Regions from separate parts of the Dickeya dadantii NCPPB 898 genome, predicted to be linked through region 3. Evidence: predicted binding sites of a transcription regulator. Region 3 holds the regulator's gene; each other region holds the start of a gene.
What was found. Region 3 encodes LexA, which represses DNA repair genes until DNA is damaged. Its sites were predicted from a motif close to TNCTGTATGTACATACAGNA; they were not measured.
Positions count from the first base shown of each region.

Region 1: a site for LexA is predicted at 1,424-1,443, ahead of dinB (DNA polymerase IV). Genes of this name have one in related genera too.
Region 2: a site for LexA is predicted at 2,267-2,286, ahead of mutH (DNA mismatch repair endonuclease MutH). Genes of this name have one in related genera too.
Region 4: a site for LexA is predicted at 1,968-1,987, ahead of uvrA (excinuclease ABC subunit UvrA). Genes of this name have one in related genera too.

Region 1 is NZ_CM001976.1:3,691,561-3,696,624, reverse strand. It holds gene DDA898_RS16665 (class II glutamine amidotransferase) at 1-450, shown strand, start outside; gene dpaA (peptidoglycan meso-diaminopimelic acid protein amidase) at 421-1,146, opposite strand; gene dinB (DNA polymerase IV) at 1,457-2,515, shown strand; gene pepD (beta-Ala-His dipeptidase) at 2,610-4,070, opposite strand; gene DDA898_RS16645 (hypothetical protein) at 4,310-4,510, opposite strand; gene gpt (xanthine phosphoribosyltransferase) at 4,776-5,064, shown strand, end outside.
Region 2 is NZ_CM001976.1:1,033,203-1,038,266, reverse strand. It holds gene ptsP (phosphoenolpyruvate--protein phosphotransferase) at 1-1,218, opposite strand, end outside; gene rppH (RNA pyrophosphohydrolase) at 1,233-1,760, opposite strand; gene mutH (DNA mismatch repair endonuclease MutH) at 2,534-3,220, shown strand; gene DDA898_RS05105 (TerC family protein) at 3,319-4,035, shown strand; gene DDA898_RS05100 (YgdI/YgdR family lipoprotein) at 4,189-4,407, shown strand; gene DDA898_RS05095 (NADP(H)-dependent aldo-keto reductase) at 4,621-5,064, shown strand, end outside.
Region 3 is NZ_CM001976.1:584,977-590,040, forward strand. It holds gene plsB (glycerol-3-phosphate 1-O-acyltransferase PlsB) at 1-1,007, opposite strand, end outside; gene DDA898_RS03150 (diacylglycerol kinase) at 1,136-1,501, shown strand; gene lexA (transcriptional repressor LexA) at 1,611-2,222, shown strand; gene zur (zinc uptake transcriptional repressor Zur) at 2,515-3,024, opposite strand; gene DDA898_RS03165 (pirin family protein) at 3,271-3,975, opposite strand; gene DDA898_RS03170 (LysR family transcriptional regulator) at 4,085-4,981, shown strand.
Region 4 is NZ_CM001976.1:3,923,454-3,928,517, reverse strand. It holds gene DDA898_RS21820 (hypothetical protein) at 1-199, opposite strand, end outside; gene DDA898_RS17675 (Rossmann-fold NAD(P)-binding domain-containing protein) at 379-612, shown strand; gene DDA898_RS17670 (flavin reductase family protein) at 647-1,225, shown strand; gene ssb1 (single-stranded DNA-binding protein SSB1) at 1,286-1,831, opposite strand; gene uvrA (excinuclease ABC subunit UvrA) at 2,087-4,918, shown strand; gene DDA898_RS17655 (secondary thiamine-phosphate synthase enzyme YjbQ) at 5,003-5,064, shown strand, end outside.

The DNA.
Region 1 (5,064 bases), 1.7 Mb from region 3:
CATAACGGTCAGCTCAAAGGGTATCGCCGTCTGAAAACCGGCCATTTTCGTCCGGTCGGGGAAACCGACAGCGAATACGCTTTTTGCTGGCTGCTGTATCAACTGTCGCAGCGTTATCCGCGCACGCCGTCCAACTGGCCGGCGGTGTTTCGTTATATCGCCACGCTGGCGGATCAACTGCGCAAAAAGGGCGTGTTCAACATGCTGCTGTCGGATGGGCAGTTCGTGATGGGATTCAGCTCGACCAAACTGCACTGGATTACCCGGCGGGCGCCGTTTGGCAAGGCGACTTTGTTGGATGATGATGTGGAAATCGACTTTCAGCAGCAGACCACACCCAACGATGTGGTCACAGTGCTGGCGACTCAGCCGTTGACCGGCAACGAAACCTGGCACCCAATTATGCCAGGAGAATTCGTCTTATTTTGTTTTGGCGAGCGTGTAATTTGATTCAGGCTGGCCGACGGGCGCGGGCTGATTAACTACGTACTGCCCGTTGAGCACCGACACCGCCGGCGGCTGGTGGGTTCTATTGAAGTAGGCATAACCGGGCTGCAGCTGACTCCAGAATTTGTAATAAGTGGAGCGGCTGTGGCGCTTCATGTTCTGCTCGTTCATGCGGAACGGGTAGATCGCTAATTCCACTTTCTGCTGCCCGTTGCGCAGCGCTTTCTCCACGTAAGTGTAAATCTCTGCGATATATTGGTTGGTCATGGCATAGCAGCCGATAGACACGCACTCGCCGTGGATCATCAGGTAACGGCCGGAATAGCCGTGCGCGCGATCGTATTCGTTCGGGAAGCCCACATTGATGGCGCGGTAATAATGGCTGTCGGGTTTCAGTTGTTTCAAATCAACCTGATAAAACCCTTCCGGACTTTTAAAATCGCCTTCGGTCATTTTGGGGCCAAGGCCGCCGGAATATTTACAGATCGGGTAACTTTGCACCAGCTTGTACTCGTTGCCGGTTCTGGCGTAAAGCTCCAGGATCCGTTCTTCCTTGAAGATCTGAATATAAACCGGTGATCCTGCCACCTGCTGTTTCATTTCTGTCGTCGCCGGCGACACCTGATTGGCGTAGCTATTGCTGATGGCGACGGAAGGCAAAACAAATAACATCGCAAGCGAAAGCGCGACTTTGTGCATTGTGAATCCTGATTGCTGGAGCGGTTATTTTATTTGATACGGTGTGTGGCGGTGACGCCCCGCATTCCCTTATCTGTCAGGCTTTGTCCTGCCATTAGGCTATGCCCCATAGCGAGGGATAGTCTGATGTCAAGTCGCGCAACCACATTATCACCGTATCTGTTTTATTCAGGAAGGAAAAAAGAATAAAAAATCGGACTATTCCGGCCAATAGCGTCCGCCGCCCATTTGATGCGGTAGCGCCGCGTAAGCGAAGGTGTTGCCTGTTGTAAAATGAATCTGTATATTTATACAGTGATTTGGAGGGGCGATGCGCAAGATCATTCATGTCGATATGGATTGCTTTTACGCCGCAATAGAGATGCGGGATAATCCGCGCCTGCGTGATATTCCGCTGGCGATTGGCGGCAGCGCCGATCGGCGTGGCGTGATCTGCACCGCCAACTATCCGGCCCGCCGTTATGGCGTACACAGCGCCATGGCTACCGCCACCGCGTTGCGGCTCTGCCCCCATCTGACGCTGTTGCCCGGCCGTATGGAGGTGTACAAGGCCGCCTCCTACCAGATTCGGGAGATCTTTTCCCGCTACACCTCGCTGATTGAGCCGCTGTCGCTGGATGAGGCTTATCTCGATGTGACCGACAGCCCGCACTGCGGCGGTTCCGCCACCTTGATGGCGCAGGAAATTCGCCAGACGATTGCCAATGAACTGCACCTGACCGCGTCGGCCGGCGTCGCGCCAATCAAGTTTCTCGCGAAGGTCGCCTCCGAACAGAACAAACCCAACGGGCAGTATGTGATTTCACCGGCGCAAATGGAGGCATTCCTGCTGGCGCTGCCGCTGGAAAAAATCCCCGGCGTCGGCAAGGTGACCGCCAAACGGCTGGCGGAGTGCGGGCTGAACACCTGCGCCGACGTTCGCCGCTATGCGCTGGCCGAACTGTTGCGGGAATTCGGCAAGTTCGGCCGGGTGCTGTGGGAACGCTGCCACGGTATTGATGAGCGCCAGGTATCGCCGGATCGCCTGCGTAAATCGGTCGGCGTTGAGAAAACGCTGGCGCAGGATATTCACGACTGGACCGCCTGCGAAGCGTTGATTGAACGATTGTACGATGAGCTGGAGCTGCGCCTGCGGCGCGTTCGCCCGGATCTGCATATTGCCCGGCAGGGCGTAAAACTGAAATTCGACGATTTTCGCCAGACGACGCAGGAGCATGTCTGGCCGGTGCTGAATAAACCGGATTTGCTGAAGCTGGCGCGGGAGAGTTGGGAGCAGAGACGCGAAGCGCGAGGGGTGCGGCTGGTGGGGTTGCATGTCTCGCTGATTGACCCGCAACTTGAACGGCAACTGGTGTTGCAGTGGGATTGACGTCGTCGTCGTGATGTTGCCGTGGAATTGACGTGTTACGGCGAAAAGGGCGGTATCTGGTGATGCCCGACGGCGCGGGCATCACCGGCGTGAGTTACGCGCGTTCCGGAATGGCTTTCAGCAGCGCGGTCAGCAGCTTCCAGTACTGGCCGACGCTGGCGATATGAACCTGTTCATCCGGTGAGTGCGGACCGGTGATGGTCGGCCCAATGGAAACCATATCCATGTCCGGATACGGTTTCTTGAACAAACCACACTCCAGCCCGGCGTGGATCACCATGATGTTGGGGGTTTTGTCGAACAGCTTCTGGTAGGTTTCACGCACCAGATGCATCACCGGCGACTTGGCATCCGGCTGCCAGCCGGGGTAACCGCCTTTGGCCTGGGTGTCGGCGCCCGCCAGTTGACCCAGCGAGGTGAGCATGCTCACCACGTAGTCTTTGCCGCTGTCGACCAGCGAACGAATCAGGCAGTGAATTTCCGCCTGCGTATCGGTCATGCCGACCACGCCCACGTTCAGCGAGGTTTCCACCACGCCTTTCACGTCGTCGCTCATGCGGATCACACCGTTCGGCGTGCTGTTCAGCAGGGCGATGAAGCGGTCGCGGCTGGCGGCGGTCAGCGCCGCTGCCGTGCTGTCCGTCGCTTCCAGCAGCAGGGTAATATTTTTTTCCACCGCGGCGAGTTCGTGCTTCAGCACGGCCAGATAGGCTTGCGCCGTCGCCTTCAGGGCCTCGGCTTTATCGGCTGATACCGCCAGGGTGACGGCGCCTTCGCGCGGAATGGCGTTGCGCAGCGTACCGCCGTGCAGGTCGATGACGCGCAGGTCCAGTTCTGCCGCGTGCTGGGCCAGAAAACGGGCCAGCAGTTTGTTGACGTTGCCCAGCCCCAGGTGGATGTCGCAGCCGGAGTGGCCGCCTTTCAGCCCTTTGATGACCAGTTTCAGCGTCTGATAACCGGCCGGGACAGCCTCGCGTTGCAACGGCAGACGAGTCAGAAAATCAATACCGCCGGCGCAGCCCATGTAAATTTCGCCTTCCTCTTCGGAATCGGTATTGATCAGGATGTCGCCCTGTAGCCAGTTGGGTTGCAGGCCGAACGCGCCGTCCATGCCGGCTTCTTCCGTCATGGTCAGCAACACTTCCAGCGGCCCGTGCTCCACGCTGTCGTCAGACAGCACCGCCAGCGCCGAGGCCATGCCGATGCCGTTGTCCGCGCCCAGCGTGGTGCCGCGGGCTTTGAGCCACTCGCCATCGATATAGGGTTGGATTGGGTCGGTGGTGAAGTCGTGTACCGTGTCGTTGTTTTTTTGCGGCACCATGTCCAGATGCGCCTGAATCACCACCGGTTTGCGGTTTTCCATACCGGGCGTCGCCGGTTTGCGCAGCAGAATATTGCCCACCTGATCGCGCTCCATATGAAGGCCGCGCTCCTGCGCCCAGGACAGAATGTAAGCGGCCAGCGCTTCTTCATGATAGGACGGGTGCGGAATAGAACAGATTTTGGCAAAAATGTCCCACAGCGGCTGTGGGGAGAGTTGAGACAAGGCAGACACTATTTAACCTCTCCAGTTAAGCATCCACGCGACGAACGGCGTGCGATGCCGAAAAACCGTTATTGATCGCCTGAAAACGCAGGCACGTTAAGACAGAATACCACTTTCCCGCGATCGGGGAGAATGTCCGCGGCATAAGGATTATGAATAGCAAGGGAGCATAAACGGTGAACGAATATAAAGGTGACAGGGGAAAGAAAGCGGGGAAGAGCAGGCACTCTCTTCCCGTGATTCGGCCTTTAATCGTAGTCGTTGCGACGGCGCGTGCTGGCGGGCTGGTCGTCCCGGCGAATCTCGACGGGAATCATGGTGGGCTGTCGTCGCAGTAGCAGGCGCAAGCTGACGCTCAGCTCGAAACAAAACAGTATCATCAGCGCGAGGATGGATACGGGGATGAACACGTCCAGTTGTGCAAGGAGGAAGCTGTCGAAAATAGTCATAAGTGTTCTCCTGGCTGTGGGTCATTCAACTTGTTTGTAACGTATTGGTAACATCGAGTCTAATAACTTTTTTACATTATGTTGGCTTTATTGATTACGTAACGTTACCATTTGAATAGCCTACGGCGCACATTGCATAGCCTATGGGGCACATATTGTATAAATACTGGTTTTTGTCCGATCAGCTATCTATAATCTCGCGCAACCTTATTTTCCCCTTCCGACTCTGATTAAGCCGACTTCACCGTTGGCTGGGATATGTTTTATGAGTGAAAAGTACATCGTCACCTGGGATATGTTGCAAATCCACGCCCGTAAACTGGCTCAGCGTTTGCTGCCGGCCGAACAGTGGAAAGGCATTATCGCCGTGAGCCGTGGTGGTCTGGTGCCAGGGGCCTTGCTGGCCCGCGAGCTGGGTATCCGCAATGTGGACACCGTGTGCATCTCCAGCTACGACCATGACAACCAGCGCGAGCTGAAAGTGCTGAAACGGGCTGAAGGCGATGGCGAAGGCTACATCGTGATAGATGATCTGGTGGATACCGGCGGCACCG
Region 2 (5,064 bases), 450 kb from region 3:
CTGATACTCCTGCACCAGCACCGGTTCCGGATCGACCAGCAACTCGCCGCGATAACCATCCAGCACCAGCAGTCGCTGATGCAACAGCTCGGGTTGAATATCGGCGCCCATCAGCGTGGGAATGCCCATCGCCCGCACCAGAATGGCGGCGTGGGAATTGGCGGCGCCGTCATAGGCGACCACGCCGGCCAGACGCTCCTGCGGCACCTCCGCCAGCAGCGTGGCGGTCAGCTCGTCAGCCACCAGAATGAAGCGCTCCGGCCACTGGCCGTTGCTCTGGGCATTGTCGTCGAGATGGAACAGCAGGCGTTGCCCCAGCGCCCGCAAGTCGCTGGAACGATCGCGCAGGTAAGGGTCCTGCAGGCTGGCGAATTGCGCGGCAAAGCGCTCGATCACCACTTTGACCGCCCATTCGGCGACGCTGCCGGTATCCACCTCCTGAAACAGTTCGCGTTTGAGGCGGGCGTCGTTGAGCAGGTGGGAATAGAAATCGAAGATCGCCGCGCTCTCTTTCTGCGCGCTGGCGCTGAAACGTTTACTGAAACGGCGGAACTCCGCCCCGGCCTCTTCCATCGCCATCAGCAGCCGCGATCGTTCGCGATCGCTATCCAGACTGGAGGCCGGAAACACCAGTTCCAGCGACGGCTGACCGCGATCCTGCCAGCCGGTAGCGATCGCCACGCCGGAAGAGGCCGCCATCGCCTTGATGCGTGTCTGCCGGTATTGCCCGAACAGCGCTTTCATCTGGGACAGGGACAGGATGGCCGCCATCTGGGTGGCCAGCGTCACCATGAACGATTCTTCGTTTTTGTCGAACTGCCGGTGTTCGCGCTGCTGCACCACCAGCACGCCCAGCAGTTGACGCCGATGGATCACCGGCACGCCCAGAAACGAGCGGAAGTGCTGTTCGCGTACGGCAGGAATGAATTTGAAACTGGGGTGGCTTTGCGCATCCGCCAGATTGATAGGTTCCGCCCGTTCGCCGACCAGCCCGACAATCCCCTGGCCGAACGCCAGCGTAATGGTGCGGCCGCGCGGCTTTTTCAGCCCGCGCGTCGCCATCAGGTAATAACATTGACGATCGTGATCGGCCAAATAGATGGAACAGACTTCGGTATCCATCGCCAGACAGGTTTCATTCACCAGAATATCCAACGCATCACTCAGCCGGGCCGCGGCCGCAACCTTTTCAATAATTTCTCGCAGTCGCGTGAGCATCATGATGTGTCGGATTATCCTCGTTTTCGTCTGGTTCCTGATGATATTCGGGTAACCGAATTCTCCTGTAGCTGCATCACGGCGATGACAAACTCCTTCATCACCTTTCGATAAACGTCACGTTTGAACGACACCACCTGGCGCACCGGATACCAGTAGCTCACCCAGCGCCACCCGTCGAATTCCGGGGTGCCGCTGCTTTGCATGTTGATGTCTGATTCATTACACATTAACTGTAGCAGAAACCATTTTTGCTTTTGGCCGATACATACCGGTTTTGTATCCCAACGCACCAAACGTTTTGGCAATTTATAGCGTAACCAGCTTCGGGTGGAAGCCAAGATACGAACGTCCTTTTTCCGCAGCCCCACCTCCTCGAACAGTTCGCGGTACATCGCTTGTTCCGCGCTTTCTCCGGGGTTGATTCCCCCTTGAGGAAACTGCCAGGAGTGCTGGCCGTAGCGACGGGCCCACAATACCTGACCCTGCCGATTACAAATTACAATACCAACATTCGGGCGGTAGCCATCATCGTCGATCACCGGACTACCTCGATAAACTAGAATGCAAAGATGACTCGATTGTTTCACACTCCTGACAGACGGTAAACTCCCGCTTTACATCCCTTTTATTGATGCCGCTTCCGGCGATCGCACCGGACATCGACGGCTTGAGCCGCCGCCTCGTCACTCCCGCGCATCTCTGATAAAACGCCGTTAACCCACAGATAGGATCGAAGTTATAAACATTCATGCGGCAATTCCGCTGGTTTATTCACTTTTTCTGTGGACATCTTTGTGAAGAACATCATGAAAAAGTGCGTAAAACTCATTTAACCCTTCACGCGGCCGTGATCTCCACCACTAAATTGCTATTCCCTTTCAACCAATTACCCTGTCTTTCCACGACTTCTCCACCGCCTGACGCGGCACGATTCCGCCGTGGTTTTCGGAATGGCGAAAGATCGCACTACGCCGGTTTTATCCACAGGCAAGCGCCGAAATCCAGCCAAAAAATCAGCAAAACCAGCAAAAGCACCACCCGTCAAGGCTGTAAATCAAAACAGTGATCCCGAGTTATCCCGGTTATCCCAAAAAAACTGTGGATAACATAGTGTAAAATCCTGTTCATTGCCGGTGTCTTGTCATGAACAAAAATCGGCAGCGCATTTTTCCCTGTGAAGAGTGGGAAAAAAATCATAAAAGAATCATGCTATTATTATTTTTCAGCCGAATAACCGACTGCCTGACGTTATCCTCCGTTATGGCTGTACTTTTTTTAATCACCCTTGTTATCAGTAACGGATAAGCAATCCATGCAGACACCCACTCCCCACCAGAACCCGCCGGACAGTGAACAAGCCCTGTTGCTGCGGGCGCAGGCGCTGGCCGGCTATTCGCTGGCGGAATTGGCCCGAATCGCCCAACTGCCGCTGCCTGCCAACCTTAAACGAGACAAAGGGTGGATCGGCGTGCTGCTGGAGCGTTTTCTGGGCGCCAGCGCCGGCAGCAAGCCGGAGCAGGATTTCCCCGATATCGGCATTGAGCTGAAAACCATCCCGGTGGATGAACAGGGTCGGCCGCTGGAAACCACCTTTGTCTGCGTAGCGCCGCTAACCGGCAACAGCGGCGTGACCTGGGAAAGCAGCCATGTGCGCCACAAGCTGACCAAAGTGCTGTGGATTCCGGTGGAGGGTTCGCGTCCTATCCCGCTGGGAGAACGCCGTATCGGCGCGCCATTGTTATGGAGCCCCAGCCCGGAGGAAGAGCGGCAGTTACGCCAGGACTGGGAAGAGCTGATGGATTTGATCGTGCTGGGCAAAGTGGAAAGCATCACCGCTCGTCACGGCGAGGTGTTGCAGCTACGCCCCAAGGCCGCCAACAGCCGGGCGCTGACCGAAGCGATTGGCGAACATGGGCAGCCGATTCTGACGCTGCCGCGCGGTTTTTATCTGAAGAAAACCTTTACTACACCGTTACTGGCCCGGCATTTTCTGCTGTAATGCCCACCGGGCAGGGCATAGCCTAAATCCTCTTGCCTGCACGGTAGCGGGCCAGAGATAATAGTTGTTTACGTTTCGTTTAAGGATGCATTGAGATAATGTTCGATTGGATCGCAGACCCTAACGCATGGCTGGCGCTGGGGACACTCACCATATTGGAAATCGTGCTGGGCATAGACAACATCATCTTTTTGTCGCTGGTTGTCGCCAAGCTCCCCAAACATCAGCAGAACAAAGCCCGCCGTATCGGCCTGATGGGCGCCATGCTGATGCGCCTCGGCCTGCTGGCGTCCATCGCCTGGGTTATCAGACTCACCAATCCGCTGTTTAGCGTTTTCGGGCAGGAAGTTTCCGCCCGCGACCTGATTCTGTTCCTCGGCGGCCTGTTCCTGATCTGGAAATCCAGCAAGGAAATCCACGAAACCATCGAAGGCGGTGCGGAAGACCACACCTCGCAGGTGCATTCCTTCTTTGGCGCCATCGTACAGATTATGCTGCTGGACATCATCTTCAGCCTGGATTCGGTGATTACCGCCGTGGGCCTGTCCGACCATCTGTTTATTATGATGGCGGCAGTAGTGATTGCCGTCGGCGTCATGATGTTTTCCGCCCGCCCCATCGGCGAATTTGTCGATCGTCACCCGTCGGTGAAAATGCTGGCGTTGTCGTTCCTGATTCTGGTCGGCTTTACGCTGATTCTGGAAAGCGTCGATATCCACGTACCGAAAGGCTACATCTACTTCGCCATGTTCTTCTCCATGTCAGTGGAGGCGCTGAACCTGATCCGCGGCAAGAAATCGGTCAAAAAACACTAATTCCCCCACGGGAAACGGCCAGCGTGCCGTTTCCCGCCCCATCCTTACGTATCTTTTTAATTTTTTTACCATAAATCCTAACCTCGCTCGGACGATGCTTTGCTAGACTCAAAAGACGTTCAGTTTTTTTGCTAAATAACAGGTAAATTCAGCATGCGATTTCGGATAAAAACCGCCATTGCCCTGACTTTTGTCGTCCTGCTCTCCGGCTGCTCCAACCACTATGTTATCGCCACCAAAGACGGCCAGATGCTACTGACCAAGGGAAAACCGACGCTGGATCCGGCTACCGGCCTGCTCAGTTATACTGATGAAGAAGGCGTAAAACACCAGATCAACAACGACAACATTTCCCAGGTGATTGAACGCTAAAGCGGCTATTCGCGTCAGCCGGGCCAGATTCGGGGATGTTGTTCGGCCCCGCCATCCCCATCGCTTCCCCAGCCAGGGGGAAAATCGTTTTTCCCGCATTAATGCCCGGCTTTCCCGCACAAAGAGTCTTCCCCCCTCGTCACGGCTTGGTTATAGTCGAAAATACGGTGCCGTCGCACCCGCGTTACTCAGAAGAATAAAAAGGACACTGCAATGCTCTATCACCGTATTCCCCACAGCAGTTTGGAAGTCAGTACGCTGGGTCTGGGCACCATGACCTTTGGCGAACAGAACAGCGAAGCGGATGCCCACGCCCAGTTGGATCTTGCGGTTGCCGCCGGCGTTAATCTGATTGATACCGCGGAAATCTATCCGGTTCCGCCACGTTCGGAAACGCAGGGGCTGACGGAAAGCTATATCGGTTCCTGGCTGAAAAGCCGCGGCGGGCGCGAAAAACTGATCATCGCCAGCAAAGTCGCCGGGCCGGTGCGCGGCAACGATAACAGCCTGCGCCCGCAGCAGGCGCTGGATCGCAAGAATATCCGCGCCGCGCTGGACGACAGCCTCAAGCGCCTGAACACCGACTACATCGATCTGTATCAGTTGCACTGGCCGCAGCGCCAGACCAACAGCTTCGGCAAACTGAGCTATCAGTAC
Region 3 (5,064 bases):
AGGTTAATGCCGGCGGCGATGTGCGGCGGCACCAAGCCCTGATGGTAGAGCACGTAGGAGAGCAGCAGATAGTCCATGTGGCTGCGATGGCAGGGAACATAGACGATTTCATGCCCGTCCTGCGCCAACTGGCGTACCCGTTCGGCATTATGCACGTTGATGCCCTGGTACAGACGATTCCAGGTCCAGCTCAGCACCCGGTCGGATAGCCTGACGGCTTCATAGGAGAAGTCGGCGGCGATCTCTTCCAGCAGCGTGATGGCGTTCTGCTGTGCCTTGTCGTGGGAAATCTTTTTGACCCGTGCTTCATCATCAATCGCTTTGGCGATGGCGCGGGAAGACAGCAGCTTGTTGAACAACTCCTGACGAACCGGCAAACGCGGTCCGACGGCCGCCAGCCGCAAACGGGAGAAGTGCATACGTGCTACGCGCGCCAGCTTGTGGGCGATGGTTTTGTCGGTGCCGTGTTCGGTCGCCATGTAACGCAGCGAGACGGGAACGGAAAAGCGCACAAAACTGTCGCGACCGAGCCACAGAACGGCGAAGAATTTCTCTATGCCGTTGAGCAACCGCAGATGCGGCGTGTCCTGATTCTGCCCCTCGCGGCCGGGGGAGCGGCCGAACATGACCGACACCGGCACCATCTGTATATCGAGTTCCGGATTGTTGCGATGCAGATCCAGATAGTCGTGAAACAGCTTTATCGACTGCTGTTTGGGCACGTAATAACGGAACAGGCGTGGGCCGTCATTGACAAATACGTAACTCGGCAGAATTTTGCCGTCGATCTGCAGCGGCTGCAACGGATCGGGCAGACTGAGCTCCAGACATTTGGTGCGCAGCGTCAGCAGGTCTGCCTTGGAGTTGTAGGGCAGCACATAGAAGATCGGTCGCGCCGGATCCAGACGTTGTTCGTTAACGGGATCCTGTGGGATAACTTTACTCTTTACCAAGAGTTTTAGTGGGAAATTCAGTAGTTTATAGTAGATTCTACGCCAACCTGACATAACAACCAGAAGCCTCTTGTTAGCAATGCGGGCCAAGGATACCAGAAACCCGGCAGGATATCTGTGGTGATGAGACCATGACGACGCGTTAAAATTGCGGCCAATGACAAATTAAAGGTGGAGTAAGCATGAACAAAACAACCGGGATAACCCGCATCATCAAAGCGGCGGGTTATTCGCTGCAAGGGTTGCAACAGGCATGGCGGCATGAGGCCGCATTTCGCCAGGAATCACTACTCACGCTTGCCGCCATTATTATTGCCTGCTGGCTGCCGGTTGCAATGGTGGAGCGGCTGTTGTTGATCGGTTCCGTGGTGCTGATCGTGCTGTTTGAGCTGGTCAATAGCGCTATTGAAGCGGTGGTGGATCGAATCGGCATGGATTACCACGAATTGTCCGGCCGGGCGAAGGACATTGGCTCGGCGGCGGTATTTGTCGCCTGTTTGCTGGCGGCGGGAGTATGGGGAGCGATACTGTGGAACCGTTTTGCGTGACGCTTTGCATAATCGCAGAAAAATCCGCGCAATAGCGATATCGCGGTTCCCATCGGCACTTTCCCTGTATATACTCACAGCGAAACTGTATAAACAACCAGGGGGCGGAATGAAAGCGCTAACTACCAGACAACAGCAGGTTTATGATCTGATTCGCGATCATATTTCACAAACCGGTATGCCGCCCACCCGGGCCGAAATCGCCAGTCAGCTTGGCTTCCGTTCGCCGAATGCGGCTGAGGAACACCTCAAGGCGCTGGCGCGCAAAGGCGTCATTGAGATCGTTACCGGCGCTTCCCGCGGTATTCGCCTGTTGATGGAAGAAGAAGATCAGGGATTGCCGCTGATTGGCCGCGTCGCCGCCGGCGAACCGTTGCTGGCTCAGCAGCACATCGAATGCCACTATCAGGTCGACCCGGCGATGTTCAAGCCTAGCGCCGATTTCCTGCTGCGGGTCAGCGGAATGTCGATGAAGGATATCGGTATTCTGGACGGCGACCTGCTGGCGGTGCATAAAACGCAGGATGTGCGCAACGGCCAGGTGGTGGTGGCGCGTATTGAAGATGAAGTAACGGTCAAACGATTGAAAAAGCAGGGCAATGTTGTGCAACTGCTGGCGGAAAACAAAGAATTCGCGCCGATCGTTGTCGATCTGCGCGAGCAAAATTTCTCCATTGAAGGATTGGCGGTTGGCGTGATCCGCAACAGCGACTGGAGCTAACGCCCCTGCTTTAGTCCGCTTTTGATGGATGTAGGCTTCCGCCCATGCAGGTGTTCAGCTTGTCTGGATGAACACCTGTACCGTCCGGTACTTTGATGGTCCGGGCCGAACGTAGTGCATAAGTGGTGTATGAATTGAGGGAAGCGTGACGTATTCAGGACGAATAACGTATTCAGAAAGAATATGTGTTTAGAAAGCGTCACGTATTTTGAAAGAGTACGTATTTCGAAATAGTACGTATTTTAAACGAGTACGTATTTCGACAGAGTAGTGTGAAGCAACGGCTTCACACTCAGCGTTTCTTCACCAGTATGCTGTGATCATGATTACAGCTGTCCCGATGCTCGCAGGACTCCACCTTCTGGCATTCGCCACACAAACCGTGGGCTTCTACCACACTATGACGCAGGGCGAAACCTGACTGTTTCGCCAACTGGTGCAGCGTTTCCTCAACGCCTTCCGTCTGGCGTTCCGTCACCAGCCCGCAGCGGTCGCAGATAAACAATGCCGAAGTATGGCTATGCTCTTCGAAATGATGGCACAGCACATAGCTGTTGGTGGACTCTACCTTGTGGATAAAACCTTGTTCCAGTAGAAAATCCAGCGCGCGATAAACGGTGGGCGGCTTGGCCTGAGGCTCGGAAACGCGAAGCAAATCCAGCAGATCATACGCGCTGATCGCACCGGGTTGCTGGGCCATTAAGCGCAATACTTCCTGACGCTGGGGCGTCAGACGCACATTGCGTTGCTGGCAAAGCTGTTCAGCCTGGGCAACAAGTTTGTCCGGATTGGTTGAATCCATTGCAGTAACCCTGAAGCGAGTGTGAAATCATGGCGGCATCTTACCATGACTGAATAAAAACGCCGAGATGGCTGCCGCAAGGTTGCGCTGGGCCTGCTCTCGTTACACCGCATGGCTGACAATTGATTTTCTTTATAGCGAATTCCCGGCCGCGCCTGGCCTGATTCGTGGCGCTGGCTCTGCCCTGAAAGGTGGCTATCAGGGCGTAAGGAAATAGACGTGGCGGGTCCTGGCGTGAGCGCCAGCCTAGACAACCAGGTCGATCAGCAATGCCCGTGTGGCGGTTTCCGCCCGAATGATAAGGCTGTTTTCCTGCTGGACAAACGCACCGTCACCGCAGCGCAATACGTTGTGAATCGCAGCGCTATTGCCGTTGATGCTGCTGGTGCCGTGAATCGATTGCAGGTAGGCGCGGTTGCCGTTTAGCGTCAGGTTGTGCTGCTCGCCAGCCGCCAGATCCAGATGGTGAATCCAAACCTGCTGGCGCAAATGGAAGGCGTCGGCCGACTCATCCGGCGATGCCAGCAACTGGTAAGGCTGGTCTTTCAGCGTTAACCGCTGCAAACACTGGTTTTCCCGCGTTGGACAGGCGTCCAGCCACAGTTGCAGCCGGGTCAGCGGCGTGTTGTCGCCGATATTGTGTTCGCTGTAGCTGACGTTGGGCTGGGCGGCCAGCAGCAAGGCTTCACCCGCTCTGGCGCGAGTATGGTTGCCGTTGCTGTCGCGATATTCCGCTTCGCCCTGCAACAGGATGTTCAGAATATCGACGCGCGGATAGGTTCGTGGCTGAAAAGAGGCACCCGGGGCCAGTACTTCCTGATTGAGCACCCGCAGCGAGGCGAAACCCAGTAGATCAGGATCAAAGTAATGACCGAAAGAAAAGGTGTAACGTGCCTGCAACCAGCCATAGTCAGCCTGGCCGCACTGTTCTGCTGCTCTGCTAATGATCATGGTATTCGACCCTGAGAATTATTGATAAAGCGATAGTAATTGTCTGGACGATGGATTGTTAGCCAGTTAATCTGGTCGGTACGTTCAAAAATCCTGAATGAGTGAAGAAATGGCAAAAGAACGGGCATTAACACTAGAAGCTTTACGGGTCATGGACGCCATCGATCGCCGGGGAAGTTTTGCTGCCGCTGCAGATGAACTGGGGCGGGTTCCGTCCGCTCTGAGTTATACCATGCAGAAACTGGAAGATGAACTGGATGTGGTGCTGTTCGACCGTTCAGGCCATCGCACCAAATTCACCAATGTTGGGCGAATGCTGCTGGAGCGCGGGCGAATTCTGCTGGAAGCTGCCGACAAGCTGACTACGGATGCCGAAGCGCTGGCGCGAGGATGGGAAACCCACCTGACCATCGTGGTGGAAGCGCTGGTGCCGACCGAGCGCTTTTTTCCGCTGCTGGACAAGCTATCGCTCAAGGCCAATACCCAGGTGTCGTTATTGACCGAAGTGCTGGCCGGGGCGTGGGAACGGCTGGAGCAGGGGCGGGCGGATATCGTTGTCGCGCCGGACATGCACTTCCGCTCATCTTCGGAAATCAATACCCGTAAACTTTATTCAATGAAGAACGTATACGTGGCCAGCCCGGACCATCCGATTCACGACGAACCGGAGCCGCTGTCTGAGGTTACGCGTATCAAATATCGCGGCATCGCGATTGCCGATACCGCCCGCGAGCGCCCGGTGCTGACGGTACAGCTACTGGATAAACAGCCGCGTTTGACCGTGAGTTCGATGGATGACAAACGTCGGGCGTTGCTGGCCGGCTTGGGGGTGGCGACCATGCCGTATGAACGGGTGGCTCAGGATGTCGCCGAAGGCCGTCTGCGGGTAGTAAGCCCGGAAAATAGTATGGAAGGCCAAATCATCATGGCATGGCGGCGCGACAGTATGGGCGAAGCCAAAGCGTGGTTTTTACGGGAAATTCCGCGCATATTCAACGCGTTTTGATGGTGGTATGAAATAGACAACGCCGCCGGTTGGCTGACATCAACCGGCGGCGTTGTTATATCTGGAGTGTGCTGGTAAATCGT
Region 4 (5,064 bases), 1.5 Mb from region 3:
CAATGTTGTTGCCGATCAACGCTTTCATCCGATTGATCAGCGTTATTCCACTGTCGCCAAATTGATAGGCATGGGCACCGACCTTACTGCCATTATTCAGGATGCAAGTGATCGACATACAACTGGACAAAGAGGGATAGTGTATTCCCTCTCCGGCGGCCGCAGCCCTTACCTCATTTTCTTGAATTTCTACAGCCATATACTTTCTCCTATGTGGTATTACTAAGAAGGTTTCGTCCCCATAAAGAGTACATAAAAAGCGGTAGTAAACTTGGTAAAAATCCCGGAATGTTCAGGTAAAGTGATGCAGGTAAAATTAAGTTCTCCATCTGTGCACCATAACGACAAATATATACCGCTAAATAGGAAGAATAAGTCATGAAATTATTACTAGCGGGAGTAACCGGGCTGGTCGGCCATCAGGTGTTATTAAAAGCGCTGGCAGAGTCGCGTATTAGCGTATTATCGGCCCATGACAAATTGATCGCGCCGCAGGTGAATTTTGAACAATTACCGGAAGACGCCGGCGGGTGGCAGGTGGATGCGTTGCTGGAGGCGGTGTTGAACCCCTGTGCCGGTGTGCGGAGGATTACCGCTGAGCATCTGGTGTAAAGTTAAGGGCAACATGCATAACGCAGGAGTCAATATGAATAGCGCGATTTCACCGGTTGAACTGGCAAAAGCCTATCGACTGGTTAACCACGGGCCGACGGTGCTGGTGTCGGCCTGTCATGACGGCGTGGAGGATGTGATGGCGGCGGCCTGGTGCTGTGCGCTGGATTTCGCACCGCCCAAGCTGACCGTGGTACTGGATAAGGCGACCAAAACACGTGAGCTGCTGGAAAACAGCGGCTATTTTGCCATTCAGGTGCCGACGGCGGCGCAACTGGAACTGACCAATCAGGTCGGCAGCATCAGCCTGCGGGATAATCCGGACAAGCTGGCACGCTGCCAGGTGGAACTGTTTCGCACCGGCGAATCGGATGTTCCGCTGGTTGCCGGTTGCGCCGCCTGGCTGCTGTGCAAACTGATTCCTGAATCCCACAACCAGCAAACTTACGACCTGTTTATCGGCGAGGTCATCGGCGCCTGGGCGGATTCTCACGTATTCCGCGACGGTCACTGGCATTTTGAAGACACCGACCCGCAATGGCGCAGCCTGCACCATGTGGCGGGCGGGCACTACTACGCCATCGGCGATGCGCTGGATGCGAAAGAATCGTGACTATAAAGCAACGCCCTGCTAGAGCAGGGCGTTGTGGGGAGGGGAAGGTGATGACGCTTATCAGAACGGAATGTCGTCATCAAAATCCATCGGCGGCTCGTTGCTCGGCATCGGCGCGCTTTGCTGCGGACGGGACTGACCGCCGCCGCTGAACTGGTTAGCTTGCTGCGGCTGTTGCGGCTGACCCCAACCGCCTTGCTGCGGATTGCCGCCCGCGTTGTTGCCCATGCCGCCGCCGGCCGGAGCGCCGCCGCCTGTGCGACCGCCCAGCATCTGCATGCTGCCGGAGATATCGACTACCACTTCGGTGGTGTAGCGATCCTGGCCGCCCTGATCCTGCCATTTGCGGGTGCGCAGCTGGCCTTCGATATATACCTGAGAGCCTTTGCGCAGGTATTCACCGGCGATTTCCGCCAGCTTGCCGTACAGCGCCACGCGGTGCCACTCGGTGCGTTCTTTCTGCTCGCCGGTCTGCTTGTCGCGCCAGCTGTCCGACGTGGCCAGAGTCAGGTTAGCGACTGCGCCGCCGTTCGGCATGTAACGGACTTCCGGGTCCTGACCCAGATTCCCGATAAGAATCACTTTATTAACGCCTCTGCTGGCCATGTTGGTGTCTCCTGATCAATCACTTTTTAAAGTTTAAGCGAAGAATTCTAGCATGTCAGTGCCACAGATTATACCGGTGTGAGAGTCGCGAGCCAGCTCCGGTCTTTTTTCCTGCGTTGCCGTTGTTGCAATCGGATACTGGATATCCATTCAGTTTATTTTGTGCCATAATCGGCCGTTTCTATTGGTTTCCTTTCATACGTGATGTCGTACGGAAAGGATGAAAGAACAGCGTCTATTGCGGGAAAAGTGTGCATGGATAAGATCGAAATTCGTGGTGCCCGTACCCATAACCTGAAGAATATCAACCTGATTATTCCACGCGATAAACTGATCGTCGTGACGGGGTTATCCGGTTCTGGCAAATCCTCGCTGGCGTTCGATACGCTGTATGCCGAAGGGCAGCGTCGTTATGTGGAGTCGCTGTCGGCCTACGCCCGCCAGTTCCTGTCGCTGATGGAAAAGCCGGATGTGGACCACATCGAAGGGTTGTCGCCCGCCATTTCCATCGAGCAGAAATCCACGTCGCACAACCCGCGTTCCACCGTCGGCACCATCACCGAAATCCACGATTACCTCCGTCTGCTGTTCGCCCGCGTCGGCGAGCCGCGCTGTCCGGAACACGATATTCCGCTTGATGCCCAGACCGTCAGCCAGATGGTGGACAACGTCTTGTCGCAGCCGGAAGGCAAGCGGCTGATGCTGCTGGCGCCGATCGTTAAAGAGCGCAAGGGCGAGCACACCAAAACGCTGGAAAACCTGGCGACGCAGGGCTACATCCGCGCCCGCATCGACGGTGAAGTGTGCGACCTGTCGGACCCGCCGAAGCTGGAGTTGCAGAAAAAACACACCATCGAAGTAGTGGTGGACCGGTTTAAAGTGCGCAACGATTTGGCGCAGCGTCTGGCCGAGTCGTTTGAAACCGCGCTGGAGCTGTCCGGCGGCACCGCCGTGGTGGCGGACATGGACGACCCGAACGCGCCTGAGCTGGTGTTCTCCGCCAACTTCGCCTGCCCGGTGTGCGGCTATAGCATGCATGAACTGGAGCCCCGGCTGTTTTCATTCAACAACCCGGCGGGCGCCTGCCCGACCTGCGACGGGCTTGGCGTGCAACAGTTTTTCGATCCGGCGCGCGTGGTGCAGAACGGCGAGCTGTCGCTGGCCGGCGGCGCTATTCGCGGCTGGGATCGCCGTAACTTCTATTATTTCCAGATGCTGCGCTCGCTGGCGGATCATTACCAATTCGACGTTGAAGCGCCGTTCGATAGCCTTAGCCCGGCGGTTCAGAAGGTCATTCTGTACGGCTCCGGCAAGGAAAATATCGAGTTCAAGTACATCAACGATCGCGGCGATACCTCGGTGCGCCGCCATCCGTTCGAAGGGGTGCTCAACAATATGGAGCGCCGCTACAAAGAAACCGAATCGACCGCGGTGCGCGAGGAACTGGCGAAGTTCATCAGCAACCGGCCGTGCGCCAGCTGTGGCGGCACCCGCCTGCGTGAAGAGGCGCGTCACGTCTATGTGGAACAGACTACGCTGCCGCAGATTGCCGACATGAGCATCGGCCACGCGATGGATTTTTTCCACAACATCAAGCTGAGCGGCCAGCGGGCGAAGATCGCCGAAAAAGTATTGAAGGAAATCGGCGACCGCCTGCGCTTTCTGGTTAACGTCGGCCTGAATTACCTGTCGCTGTCGCGCTCGGCGGAGACGTTGTCCGGCGGCGAGGCGCAGCGTATTCGTCTGGCCAGCCAGATCGGCGCCGGCCTGGTCGGCGTGATGTACGTGCTGGACGAACCGTCTATCGGCCTGCACCAGCGCGACAACGAGCGCCTGCTGGAGACGCTGATCCACCTGCGTAATCTCGGCAACACGGTGATTGTGGTGGAACACGATGAAGACGCCATCCGCGCCGCCGATCACATCATCGACATCGGCCCCGGCGCGGGCGTTCACGGCGGGCAGGTGATCGCCGAAGGGACCGCCGCGCAGATCATGGCGGAGCCGGAATCGCTGACCGGCCAGTTCCTGAGCGGCGCGCGCAAAATCGAGATCCCGGCGCAGCGCATACCGGCGGATCCGGGTAAAGTCCTCAAGCTGATTGGCGCACGCGGCAACAATCTGAAAGACGTCACCCTGACCCTGCCGGTCGGGTTGTTCACCTGCATTACCGGGGTGTCCGGTTCCGGCAAGTCGACGCTGATCAACGATACCCTGTTCCCGATAGCCCAGCGCCAGCTCAACGGCGGCGAGCTGAACGAACCGGCGCCGTACCGCGATATTCAGGGGCTGGAGCATTTCGACAAAGTGATCGATATCGATCAAAGCCCGATCGGCCGTACACCGCGCTCGAATCCGGCCACCTACACCGGCGTGTTCACGCCGATCCGCGAGTTGTTCGCCGGCGTGCCGGAAGCGCGCAGCCGCGGTTATAACCCCGGCCGTTTCAGCTTTAACGTGCGCGGCGGGCGTTGCGAAGCCTGTCAGGGCGATGGCGTGATCAAGGTGGAAATGCACTTCCTGCCGGATATTTACGTCCCCTGCGATCAGTGCAAAGGCAAACGCTATAACCGCGAGACGCTGGAGATCAAATACAAAGGCAAGAGCATCCACGAAGTGCTGGAGATGACTATCGAGGAAGCGCGCGAGTTCTTCGACGCCATTCCGGCGCTGGCGCGTAAACTGCAAACGCTGATCGATGTCGGTTTGTCCTACATCAGGTTGGGGCAATCGGCCACCACCTTGTCCGGCGGCGAGGCGCAGCGCGTGAAGCTGGCGCGTGAGCTGTCGAAACGCGGCACCGGGCAGACGCTCTATATTCTGGACGAACCCACCACCGGCCTGCACTTTGCCGATATCCAGCAACTGCTGGCGGTACTGCATCAGTTGCGCGATCAGGGCAACACCATTGTGGTGATCGAACACAATCTGGACGTGATCAAAACCGCGGACTGGATCGTGGATCTGGGGCCGGAGGGTGGCAGCGGCGGCGGCGAGATTCTGGTTTCCGGCACGCCGGAAACGGTAGCGCAGTGCGAGAAATCCCACACCGCCCGTTTCCTGAAGCCGATTCTGGAACGTGGTTAAGCCTTCCAAACCAAGGGTTTGTTGTTAAGCGCGGCTTGCCGCGCTTTTTTATCTGCAAATGAGCACCACCACAGGAGACGCAAAATGTGGAAACAATACGATATTCGGCTGAAACCCCGTTCCCGCGGCTTTCATTTGATTACCGA